One region of the Bacillus sp. FSL K6-6540 genome, then DNA from elsewhere that is predicted to be linked to it. Evidence: riboswitches for the same ligand, from Rfam matches in the RefSeq annotation. Region 1 holds a riboswitch; each other region holds the start of a gene.

Region 1 (3,805 bases):
CGATAATCAATGCCACCACAAAAGCACAGAGCGTGACCCATACCGTCATTTTTAATGCGCTCAGAAGCTGCGGCAGTATTTCAAACACATATTTCCAATCCCACATCCGCTACAGCCTCCCCGCGGTCAGTTTGCGCTCCAGCAGACGAACCGCCATCGAGACGAGCGTGGCGATGACAAAATACATGAAGAGCAGCAGCACCAGAATCTCGGTCGTCCAGGAGATGTAATTGTTGCGGAGCACCATCGCCTGATACGTCAAATCCGCCATCGTGATGAAATAAACGAGCGAAGTGGATTTGATGAGTTCCACAAGTTGATTCCCGAACGGGGGAAGCATTCGCAGGGACGCTTGGGGTAGTATAACGTTCCACAGCCTCTGCCAAGGCTTCATATTAAGCGCCACGGCAGCCTCCCACTGTCCTTTCGGAACGGCCAGCACCGCGCTGCGAACAATCTCGGAGCCGTATGCGCCGAAGTTAAGTCCGATCGCGAGAATCGCCGCCAGCATTTTCGGAAGCTCGATGCCGATGAACGGAAGGGCAAAATACAACCAGAAGAGCTGCACCAGCAAGGAGGTTCCCCGAAAGATTTCGACGTACACGGCCGTCGCCGTGCGGACGATCCAGAGCTTCGACAGCCGGCACAATCCGGCTGCAAAGGACATCGCGATAGCCAGGATGGCTGAAAAGAACGCGACGATAATCGTGATCTCTGCTCCTTTGAGCAGCGTCGGAAGAAAATCGATCCAAGAATTCGGCATACTATTCCCCGCAGAGCGCAGCCGCTGTCATCTCACCCGGGAGCTCTTCTTCCGTGAACCCGAACTCTTGCAAAATTTCCAGCAGCTCGCCCGACTCCTTCATCTTTTCAAGCTCGGCATTATAAGCCTCCTGGAACTCGGTATCCGCTTGGCGGAAAGCCGTAGCCCCGTAACCGCGAACGCTTTCGCCGTCGATGACCGGCTGCTCGAAATCAGCCACGCGTTCGATGCTGTCGTCGCTGGCTGAATCCAGCATCGCCTGCAGGGACGGCCCCGTCATGGTAATCGCCTGCACCCGATCGGCCTGGAGGGCGCTAATCGCCGAAGCCTGGTCAGGGACCTGTACGATCCGGTCCGCAGGAATGCCCGACTTCTCCATGTAGCCGATTTCGACCGCACCGGTCATGACGGCCACCTTGGCCTGCTCATTCTTGGCAATGTCCTCATAGCTTCCAAGTTCCATCGGATTCCCTTGCTTTACCGCAAGGGCTTCCCCGATGCTGTACTCCGGGTTCGCGAACAGGACGGCAGAGCATCGGTCCGGATTAATGAACATGCCTGCCGTGATCAGATCAAACCGATCGGCCTGCAATCCGGCGACCAGCGAACCGAATTCCGTTAGCTCCCCTCTCATCTCCTTGATGCCAAGACGCTCCAGAATAACGCGGGCAATCTCAACCGCTTCGCCCGTGAGCTCCCCATTGGCTTCTTTGTAGGCATACGGCTTCTCGTTCGCAAACCCTACGGTGATATATCCCTGCTCAATGGCTCGATCCAGCGTACTTCCTTTGTCGCCGCAAGCCGCGAGCAATACCACCATCATCACGGACAACACCAGCACAACCACTTTCTTCAAAACCTTCCACAACCTTTCGTAATAGCTTTTCACTTTCTTAAAAAAACGGCATGACGAAATTATCCGTGTTAGCACATGTGTTAACTTGGATATATAGACGTTCAGATACCCGTGCATGGGACGAGGCTTCAGGGAAGATGATTCATCCGCTTCCTTGCACGCTTTGACCCAATGCCGTCTGATCGATTCAATTCGTTCCACATTTGCAGACGTTACCCCTCCTCTGTAATTGAATGCAAAAAGACCACCAAACAGGGGATCTAGACATAGCTCCGCCAGCAGGGGGTCAAAAAATAGAGAAAAGGCCCCTATAGAGAATAAAGGGCCTTTTGTATGAACATCCATTATGTATGCAAGACCCATCCACTGCTGACGAGGTTAGCTGACGGACTCGGGTAAGATGGTACCCTACACTCGTGAATTCCAAGTGACTCGCCCCTGGTGAAACTGGTTCCCCCGCTTTCCGGAATATGTATGCCGGAAACTAAGCGTGTGTTCATGATAAAGGGAAGCTCAGGAAAAGTCAAACCCCTTTAACCGCTTTTTCTGGAAATTCAGAAGTAAAAACACCGTTTTTGCAACGAGGATATCGAGCCTTTTGAACACCTTATTTAAGGCTGTCCATACACCGGATTGGTCATGGAATCCATGCTCCATTTTCCGCTATATAGCAGGCATTTGACGGGTCTTGCGGAAATCGTTCATGCCATATATGTTTTATGCCATGAATGAGCCCCGGATCAGGAAGTCTGCCCGTATGAAATACGGGACCGAAAAAAAATTTTTGAAACACTCCATAATAAGTCTGATAACAACGCCTGGAATGACTTGAAAAAAAGCCCCGATGCTTAGCATCAGGGCTTTTCTCATCATACCGCGGTATAGCCGCCATCCACCAGCAGGCTCGTGCCCGTAATGAAGGAGGCATCTTCACTGGCGAGGAACAACACGGCTTTGGCCACTTCTTCCGGCTGTCCCAAACGGCCCATCGGATGAAGGCCGACCAGGTGCTGCGTGATCGCTTCCGTTCTTCCCTTGATCAGCGGCGTATCGATATATCCCGGACACACGGCATTGATTCGGATTCCTTTGGAGGCATAGTCTGCGCTGAGCGACTGGGTTAACAGCTTGACGCCTCCCTTGGCCGAAGCATAGGCGGTTACCCCTGCTTTTCCGACATGGCTATGGATCGAGCCGCAGTTTACGATTGCCCCTCCGGTTCCTTGGGACAGCATTTGCTGAATAACATATTTATCGCACAGGAAGACCCCTGTCAGATTAATATCAATCGTTCTCTGCCAGTTATCCATCGTTAACTGATCGGCAGGAGCATCATGGGCAATGCCTGCGTTGGCAAACAATACATCGACACGGCCAAAATGCTGCACCGTCTGATTCACCATATTCGTGACTTCCTGCTCTTGGGTTACATCCGTTTTGACGAACAGCGCTTCAAAGCCGGCTCCTCTCAATTCGTCGGAAACCGCTTGGCCCTGGTCGGAATAATCCGCGATAACGACCTTGGCTCCCTCTTTTGCAAAAAGTCTGACTGCCGCTTCGCCAATCCCGCTGGCGCCCCCCGTCACGATGACAACCTTGGAATCAAATTTCATGCGTTGATCACTCCTATGTTGTAAATTCATCAACCGGCTATCCATTCATGTAGAATAGGCAAATACCGACCATGATATTCCAATACCCCGTTTCCTAATGAATGACCAGCAACCTATCGAAGAAAAAGAATGTTCGCTAAAAATAGTCGCAAAGCAATAACCCTATTCAAGCTCAAGCCCTGTCAGACCGGACGCTCAATCGTAAACATCTCTCCCAGGGTCGAATAGATATTTCCTGCCATGCGGCTCACAGGTTTCAACTTCGATGCGTCAATCCGGCCATGCTCGTAGAGCTCCTCGGACACGTGAAATCGGACGACGCGGGCAATCAATAGATCAGCGGCAGGCAGCTGATCCGCGCCATCCAACGTGACGACCTGCTCCAGCACGCATTCCATGCGGATCTTGGATTCCAGAACGCCGGGAACCTTTACAACGTCACTAACGACCGGGGTTAAACGGGTTCGGTCAAGCTCACTTTCGTCCGGAGGCAGATTCGCCGCCGTTTCGTTCACGGCTGCAACGGTATCTTCATCCACGATGTGGATGACAAGCTCGCCGCTCTGCATGGCA
Region 2 (3,805 bases), 350 kb from region 1:
CGGCCGGCGCTCCTCAACAGGTTCATTCGGCGCAGAATGTTTCCTAATGCCGGAAGCCTGGCGAGCGTCTGGCTTAAAGAAAAAGCTGCGTTCAACCGTCCTTGATGAAAGGCAGCGGTTGATCGCAGCTTTTTGTCGTGATGGGCGAGGCTGTTCCAAGTAATGAATCAAGCAGGGAACAAGCCCGCTATTTTTTTAAATGGTAGGGAACCGTCGTGATGATCACGTCTCTCCGATACAGGAGATGTGCCCGGATGAGCAGGCTGGATTGATTGTGCAGAAAATTATGCCAGCCCTTCTTGGGGATGAACTGCGGAATGACGACGGTAACCTGATAGTCGGATTCGCTGGCCTTGCGCTGCACGGTATTGATGAATTTCGTCAGCGGCTGAATGATGCTCCGATAAGGCGAGTGCAGCGTCACCAGCCGGATGTCCGGCTGCCACTTTTTCCATTTTTCCTGGAAGGCGACTTCCTCCTCCCGCTCGAACGGCACGTACACTGCGATGATTTGGCCCGCTCCCAGCGATTTGGCGTAATTCAGCGAGTTCTCCACCACATGCGTGATTCCTGCCACAGGCAGGATGATGACATTCCCCTCAATCGGCTTAACCGGCTCGCAGGTCGTAATCCGGAGCTGGTCCGCTACCGCCTCGTAATGCTTGCGGATCCGGGTGAAAATCCAGATGATCAGCGGCAGGAATATCAGGACGGACCACACCTGGGCGAATTTCGTAAAGAAGAAGATCATGGTCACGATAAAGCTGATGCATGCGCCGGTGGTGTTAATGATCAGCTTGACGATCCAGCCTTCGGGCTTTTCGCGAATCCATTTCACCATCATCCCGGTCTGGGAGAGGGTAAACGGGATAAACACGCCGACGGCATACAGCGGAATCAGATGCTCGGTTTTGCCTTCAAAAGCCAGCAGCAGCAGAATGGAGAAAAATCCAAGAATCATGATTCCGTTTGAGTATCCCAGACGGTCGCCGCGGACGGTGAACATTCTAGGAATGAACTTATCCTTCGCCAGATTGACGGCCAGCAGGGGAAAAGCGGAATACCCCGTGTTGGCGGCAAGGATCAGAATTAAGGCCGTTGTCCCTTGTATGAAGTAATAAAGCGCATTTCGCCCGAAGGTATGCTCGGCAATTTGGGAAACGACCGTGACTTGTTCGCTGGGACTGACCCCATAGTAATAAGCCAGGAAAACGATGCCCGAAAATAACAGGGCCAGCAGCGATCCCATCGCCACCAGAGTTTTGGCGGCGTTATTCGGGGCCGGGTCTTTGAAATTCGGAATGGCATTGGAAATCGCCTCCACGCCGGTCAGGGCGGAGCTGCCCGAGGCAAATGCGCGCAGGAGCAGGAACAAGCTCAGCCCGGCTACGGGCGTGCCGATCGGCGTATGAAGCTCCGGAGACGCATGGCCTGTGGCAATGTTGAATATCCCTACCCCGATCAGGATGAATAACGCAAGCACGAACAGGTAAACCGGATAAGCCAATATGGAGGCCGACTCCGTAACTCCTCTTAAATTCAATACGGTCAAGCATAGAACGAACACGATGGAGATCGGCAGATTATAGGCGTGCAATTCCGGAAAAGCCGACGTGATCGCATCCGTCCCGGCCGACACGCTGACCGCAACCGTCAGGATATAGTCCACGAGCAAGGAACCGCCGGCCACCAGCCCCGGGTACATGCCCAAATTCCGTTTGGACACGACATATGCGCCGCCGCCGTGCGGATAGGAGAAAATAATTTGTCTGTACGACAGGATAAGTGCCAGCAATAAGACCAGGACGCCGACGGCAATCGGTATGGAATACCAATAGGCAGCTGCCCCGACGGTCATCAACACAATGAGGATTTGTTCCGGGCCATAGGCCACGGACGATAGCGCATCGGAAGACAGGATGGCCAGCGCCTTGGTTTTATTCAGCTTTTGTTCGCCTAATTCCGTTGATTTAAGCGGTCTTCCGATGAGGAAGCGCTTGATTGAGGATAACATGGTTGTTTTTCACCGCCGCTTAAGATTAAGTTCATGGTAGAAGCTCCCTGAACGGACTTCTATCGGTGTTTTTTATATGCTGGACATAGGAACGGTCACCATTCCTATGCTGATTTTTGGCAAACAAAAAACACAGGTTAGAACCCTGTGTTTGATCACAAGTTCACAACCCTCCCGATCAACGCTGACGAGGTTAGCTGTCGGATTCGGGCGGTGAGAGTCGCCCTACCTGATTCCATCGCGGCGTACGTACGCGACGCATCAGGATTCACCCCATAGTATGGTTGAAGGATCCTATAGGTATCCCTCCATACGGTTGGTTCCCCCGCTTTCCATCATGGAAATTAAGCGAATGTCATGTGAATATGAAGAATGTTTTCGAAGCTGAATAGTATATTACGCCTGCTCCAATCGTTTGTAAAACATCCTCCAACGATCATTCGAACAGAATTATTTATAAAAAATGACAGATAAGCGCTTACATAAAGACGTGGCTTTGACAGGCTTTTTATTTTGCATGTTTACTGCGAAAATCACGAGTTTCTATAATATGGAGGATTAGGAGTGGGGAACAAATTCGCCATGCCGGTCTCGGGGGAGGAGACACTGGCATGGCGAATTTTTTTGGGAGTGGTCCATGATTCGGCAAGGAAGAGAAAGGGTCTGGGTTCCTCTTCTTTGCTCTTGATAGGAATATACCCGGGGGAAAGTAAAGTGAATCACCTGATTAGAAAAAAATGTATGACTTTACTGGAACCCCGATTTTCTTTTAAGATAAAGGGATATGATGCAGCCGAGCATAAGGGGGAAGTACGAAATGACTCAAGCGATGATTCATCAGGAAAACGGCGTATTTCCGGCGGTATGTCCGTTGGATTGTCCCGATACATGCGGCCTGCTGCTGCATAAAGAGAACGGAAAAATCGTCAAGGTGACCGGTAATCCGGAGCATCCAATTACGCAGGGAGCCATCTGCAATAAAGTCCGTAATATGGCACACCGGGTGTACCATCCGGAACGCGTGCTCTATCCGCTGCGAAGGGTAGGTCCCAAGGGAGAGGGCGCCTTCGAGCGGATCAGCTGGGACGAAGCCATTCAGGAGATTGCGGGACGCTATAAGGACTTGATTGAGGAATACGGCTCCAAGAGTATCCTGCCTTACAGCTTCTACGGCAATATGGGGATATTGAGCGTCGACGGCATGGACCGCAGATTCTTCAACAGGCTGGGTGCCAGCCGCCTGAAGCAGTCGATCTGCAATTCCGCGGGCAATGAGGGCTGGAAATCCGTGATGGGGTTTAATGGGGGAACCGTTCCGGAGGACACCGTACGAGCCGACGTCATCCTCGTCTGGGGCGGCAACATCGTCAGCACCAATATGCACCAGATGGTGATTGCAGAGAAAGCGCGCAAAGCCGGTGCCAAGGTCGTTGTGATCGATGTCCACAAGAACCAGACGGGGCAATGGGCCGACTGGTTCATTCCGCTGTATCCAGGCACGGATGCGGCGCTGGCCGTCGGCCTCATGCACATCATGTTCCGTGACGGCATGATAAATGAGGAATTCCTCCGCAAGTATACGATTGGTCATGAAGCCTTGCGCGAGCACGTCAAAGAATACACGCCGGAGCACGTTTCTTCCATTACCGGCATCTCGATCGAGGATATCGAGAAATTGGCCGAGCTCTACGGCCGGGCCGATACCTCCTACATCCATATCGGCAACGGTCTTCAGCATCACGACAACGGCGGCTTGACGGTGCGCAGCATTGCCGCGCTTCCCGCTTTGAC
Region 3 (3,805 bases), 1.9 Mb from region 1:
TGAAAATTTTGCTATACTAGCGTATGCTAGAGCAAATCCCATATTCTATGAGAATCATTCTATTATTTTATTGGGTTGGAGGGAAAACAATAGCATGCTGCATAAACCAATAGGAAAAACAGCCGTCGCTGCCGTTCTTGCCTTATCTCTGCTCGGAACCGCTCCCCATATCGGCCAGGTACAGGCTGCGCCTGCCATTTCGGTCAAGCTGGATGACGTTGCGCTTACATTCGATGCGGCTCCCATGATAGACAAAGGGGTCACTTACGTGCCGTTCCGGACGGTCGGTGAGGCGCTGGGCATTCAAATCACGTGGAACAGCAAGACCCAAACGGTGAAGGCCATTGGCGAGGTGAAAGGTCAAACGACGGAAGTGCTGCTTCAAGTCGGGAGCTCGAGCGCAACCGTCAACGGTAAAAAAGTGAAGCTGGCCGCTCCCCCTGTCCAGCGGGAAGGCCGCGTTCTGATTCCGCTCAGCTCGTTCAGCAGCCAATTCGGCGTTAATGTCGGCTGGAATCAGGCGACTCGCACGGTCTCCCTCGTGTCGCCGCAGCGCGAAATGCATCTAAGAGCCTTTTACGCTTTGCAATCTTTCCAAGAGCGGGATCTCGTAGCATCCATGAATTCAGTCGCCTTCGGCTGGAGCCGCATTGATCGGGAAGGTCAGTTTACGCTTCAAGGCGACGAATACCGTCTGCCTGCGGCGGCCGGGGACGTGACTCCGCAATCGATTGTTGCGGATGCTGCGGACCGGGAGATTAAACCGTACCTTATGGTTTACGCTTTGGACGGAAACGGCGAATTAACCAAAGTCCTCAGCGACAGCAGCCTTCGCCAAAAGTCCATTGAAGGCATCACGACTGCGGTGGCGGATAACGGATTCGGCGGCGTGGTGCTTGATTTCGAAGGGCTCGGTTTTAAACTGGATGCCGCGAAGCAGCAGAAGCTGCTTAATGATTACGTCAAGCAATTGAAAGCCGCATTGCCGAGCGACATTGCTCTGTCCTTAGCCGTTCCGCCATTGAACAGCGCCTATAAAGGCTATGATTACAAGACGCTGGCCTCCCTTGCCGATGATCTCATCGTCATGGCGTATCAGTACAATCCGGTTGGCACCAAAGCCCAGGTTCCTGAACCCAACAGTCTGGTGGACCAAGCCATTCAGCAGGCACTTCAGGCAGGCGTTCCTAAGCAGAAGCTCCTGCTCGGCATCAGCGTAAGCAGCGAAACCGCCACATCCGTCGACGATAAGCTCGGCTTGGCCAAGCGCTATGATCTGAAAGGTGCCGCCTTCTGGCGTCTGGGCTTGTTCCGTTCCTATAATAATGGCATGGAAGCCGCCGTGAATGCCTCTGTCGTAAAGGAATAATCTAGTGAATCTTTTCGCAGAATCCCAAATTATAATCTTCCATAAAAAAAGAAAGCCTGACAAGATCATCTCTTGTCAGGCTTTCCGGTTATGTATCGAACTCTAAACTGCGTATTCCAATTAGCTCGCGCTTCCTACCAGTTTAGCATAGTTCTCTTGACTCAATACACGGCGCGCCGTAACATAACGCGGTTCGTAATAGGAGTCGCTAAGCTTGCTGATTCTTACGCCCTTGCTGCTGGAAGCATGCGCAAATTGTCCATCTCCAATGTAAACGCCCGCATGGGAAATGCCGCTTCCGCTTGTATTGAAGAATACCAAATCTCCGACTCTCAGGTCCTCGCGATCCACATGAACCCCGGCTTTAGCCTGACTCTGGGAAGTGCGTGGAAGGTCCAAGTCGAAATTTCTAAACATATACAGAATAAATCCGGAGCAATCAAATCCGCTTGTCGTTGTTCCGCCCCATTTGTAAGGCGTTCCTACCAATTGCTTCACTTGATGCTGAAAATTCGGTTGTTGATCAGCATAGGCTGATACGGCACCAGAAGAAAAAATAATTGCAGACCCAAGCAATGTGATGACAAATTTCTTCAAAATACGTTCTCTCCTTCGATGCCTACGGAGTTAGCTAAGGGTTCGGTTGAAGGTTCCCTATACTCTCTATGGTACAAGAATAATTCACCCAAGACGGTTCCCCCGTTTTCACAAACGAAATTCGGCAAAATTCATTAACATTTTGTAACCTTCTCTTAATATAGTATACAAGCAAGGATGCTGTCAATAATATCCTAGAAATCTATCACTATATGTTAATCAATGTCGTATAGGCTGAAAATTTTCATGTTTTTTCATTATGCCATCTCGTATACTCATGACAATTATGTAACACTCCATCGAACCTCCGGCGACGTTTTGTTAATGGGCATGCAACTTTTTTGCAGTTCGGAACGTTTACATATTCAGACAAGAAATCAAAGAGGTGATCCTTCGCTTATGAGTCAAATTACGATGGCTGAAGCTTTGGCAGTCCGGGCAGCAATCAACCGTCTCATGAATCAACTGATGTCGGAACGCTTGAACAACAGCAGCACGATCATTGAAAAAGGGGAAACGGCGGAGTATCCTGCACGCAGCGTGGATGCCATTACGGAAGAGATCGAAGCCGCCGCAGCGGATTACAGAAAGCTGGATCTGCTGATGGCAATCTCCAACACGACGCAGACCATTAGTTGGAACGGCTCCGACATGACCATCATGGAGGCGATCGAGCTCGCCAAACAAATGCGCAGCGATATCGGACAGCTTGCCCATCTCGGCTCCCGCAAGAAGCTGGAGCGCCAGAGCGGCCGGGGAAGCGGAGATGGCGCCGTAACGCTGTTTAACGTGGCCTTATACGATCCGGAAGCTTATCAGGCGCAGGCGCGCAAGAAGGAACGCGAAGTGACCAGGCTCTCCTCACTGATCGAGCATGCCAACCATACGAGCATGATTACGTTCGACGCATCAAAATACATGGAATAGCGGAAGCCGCCGGCTCCAAGCCTGCAGGCCGCCTCGCGTGCGGGTTTGGAGCCGGCGGCTTCCGTCGGCGGGCGGGAAAGTGCGGGCAACCGCTTATTGTTTGTCGGATACAAACAAACCTAATAGGAAACCAAAAACTCGACTCCAGTGAAAACGGATGACGGCTTACGGTTTACGCCTATCACCTGTCACAAGTTACGGACTTCGCTTACGCAAATATGATCGCTCCGTTTCCCGCTCTCTTCATGAATAATCAGAAAGCCGCCCTTGAGGGCGGCTTTTGTTGCCTTTTCTTACGAATATATTATTGGAACAAGGCTGCGGCTCCCACCAGGCCAACATCGTCCCGCAGTCCCGCAGGAACGATCTCGTAGGTTCCTAGATAGGACGGCATGACCAGCTTATCCGTCATTTCCCGAAGCTGCGGGAAAAGAAGCTCGCCTGCTCTGCTCACACCCCCGCCAACCACGATGCGATCGGGGTTGAAGCTGTGAATGACGTTAACCAGTCCAAGCGCCATGTAATAGACGGCACGATCGATGACCTCCACTGCGACGGGGTCATGAAGACGTTTAGCCTCGAATACATGCCTGGCGTTCACGCCTCCATCGGCTGCGGCCAGTTCAGAAATAACGCTGGTCTGGGTAAGCATCCGCTGGGATGCTGCCAGGCCGATGGCCGTTCCTGAAGCAAACACCTCCCAGCAGCCATGGCTGCCGCAATTGCACTGCGGACCGCTAGGATCAATGATATGATGCCCAAGCTCCCCTGCAAAGGAATTGCTGCCCAGAAACAGCTTGCCATCCAGCACGATGCCTGAACCGATGCCTGTGCTGAGCGTCACGTAAACCATGTTCGTCGACCCTCGGCCGGCACCTCTTACATATTCGCCCCATGCGGCTGCATTGGCAT

Evidence for each region. Region 1 has a riboswitch for cyclic di-AMP ahead of ehuB (ectoine/hydroxyectoine ABC transporter substrate-binding protein EhuB). Riboswitches for the same ligand answer to the same signal wherever they lie in the genome.
Region 2: it holds a riboswitch for cyclic di-AMP, as region 1 does, so the genes downstream of both, MHH82_RS30555 (APC family permease) here and ehuB (ectoine/hydroxyectoine ABC transporter substrate-binding protein EhuB) in region 1, are expected to answer to the same signal.
Region 3: it holds a riboswitch for cyclic di-AMP, as region 1 does, so the genes downstream of both, MHH82_RS19895 (C40 family peptidase) here and ehuB (ectoine/hydroxyectoine ABC transporter substrate-binding protein EhuB) in region 1, are expected to answer to the same signal.

What each region holds. Positions count from the first base shown of each region.
Region 1 is NZ_JBBOXH010000001.1:6,420,836-6,424,640, forward strand. Features, by position in the region: gene ehuD (ectoine/hydroxyectoine ABC transporter permease subunit EhuD) at 1-106, opposite strand, end outside; gene ehuC (ectoine/hydroxyectoine ABC transporter permease subunit EhuC) at 110-763, opposite strand; gene ehuB (ectoine/hydroxyectoine ABC transporter substrate-binding protein EhuB) at 765-1,619, opposite strand; cyclic di-AMP (ydaO/yuaA leader) riboswitch at 1,974-2,120, opposite strand; gene MHH82_RS28960 (SDR family NAD(P)-dependent oxidoreductase) at 2,489-3,232, opposite strand; gene MHH82_RS28965 (flavin reductase family protein) at 3,415-3,805, opposite strand, start outside.
Region 2 is NZ_JBBOXH010000001.1:6,773,723-6,777,527, reverse strand. Features, by position in the region: gene MHH82_RS30560 (formate/nitrite transporter family protein) at 1-47, shown strand, start outside; gene MHH82_RS30555 (APC family permease) at 188-2,014, opposite strand; cyclic di-AMP (ydaO/yuaA leader) riboswitch at 2,181-2,375, opposite strand; gene MHH82_RS30550 (molybdopterin-containing oxidoreductase family protein) at 2,832-3,805, shown strand, end outside.
Region 3 is NZ_JBBOXH010000001.1:4,528,151-4,531,955, forward strand. Features, by position in the region: gene MHH82_RS19890 (stalk domain-containing protein) at 95-1,369, shown strand; gene MHH82_RS19895 (C40 family peptidase) at 1,490-1,966, opposite strand; cyclic di-AMP (ydaO/yuaA leader) riboswitch at 1,970-2,103, opposite strand; gene MHH82_RS19900 (hypothetical protein) at 2,366-2,893, shown strand; gene MHH82_RS19905 (ROK family protein) at 3,198-3,805, opposite strand, start outside.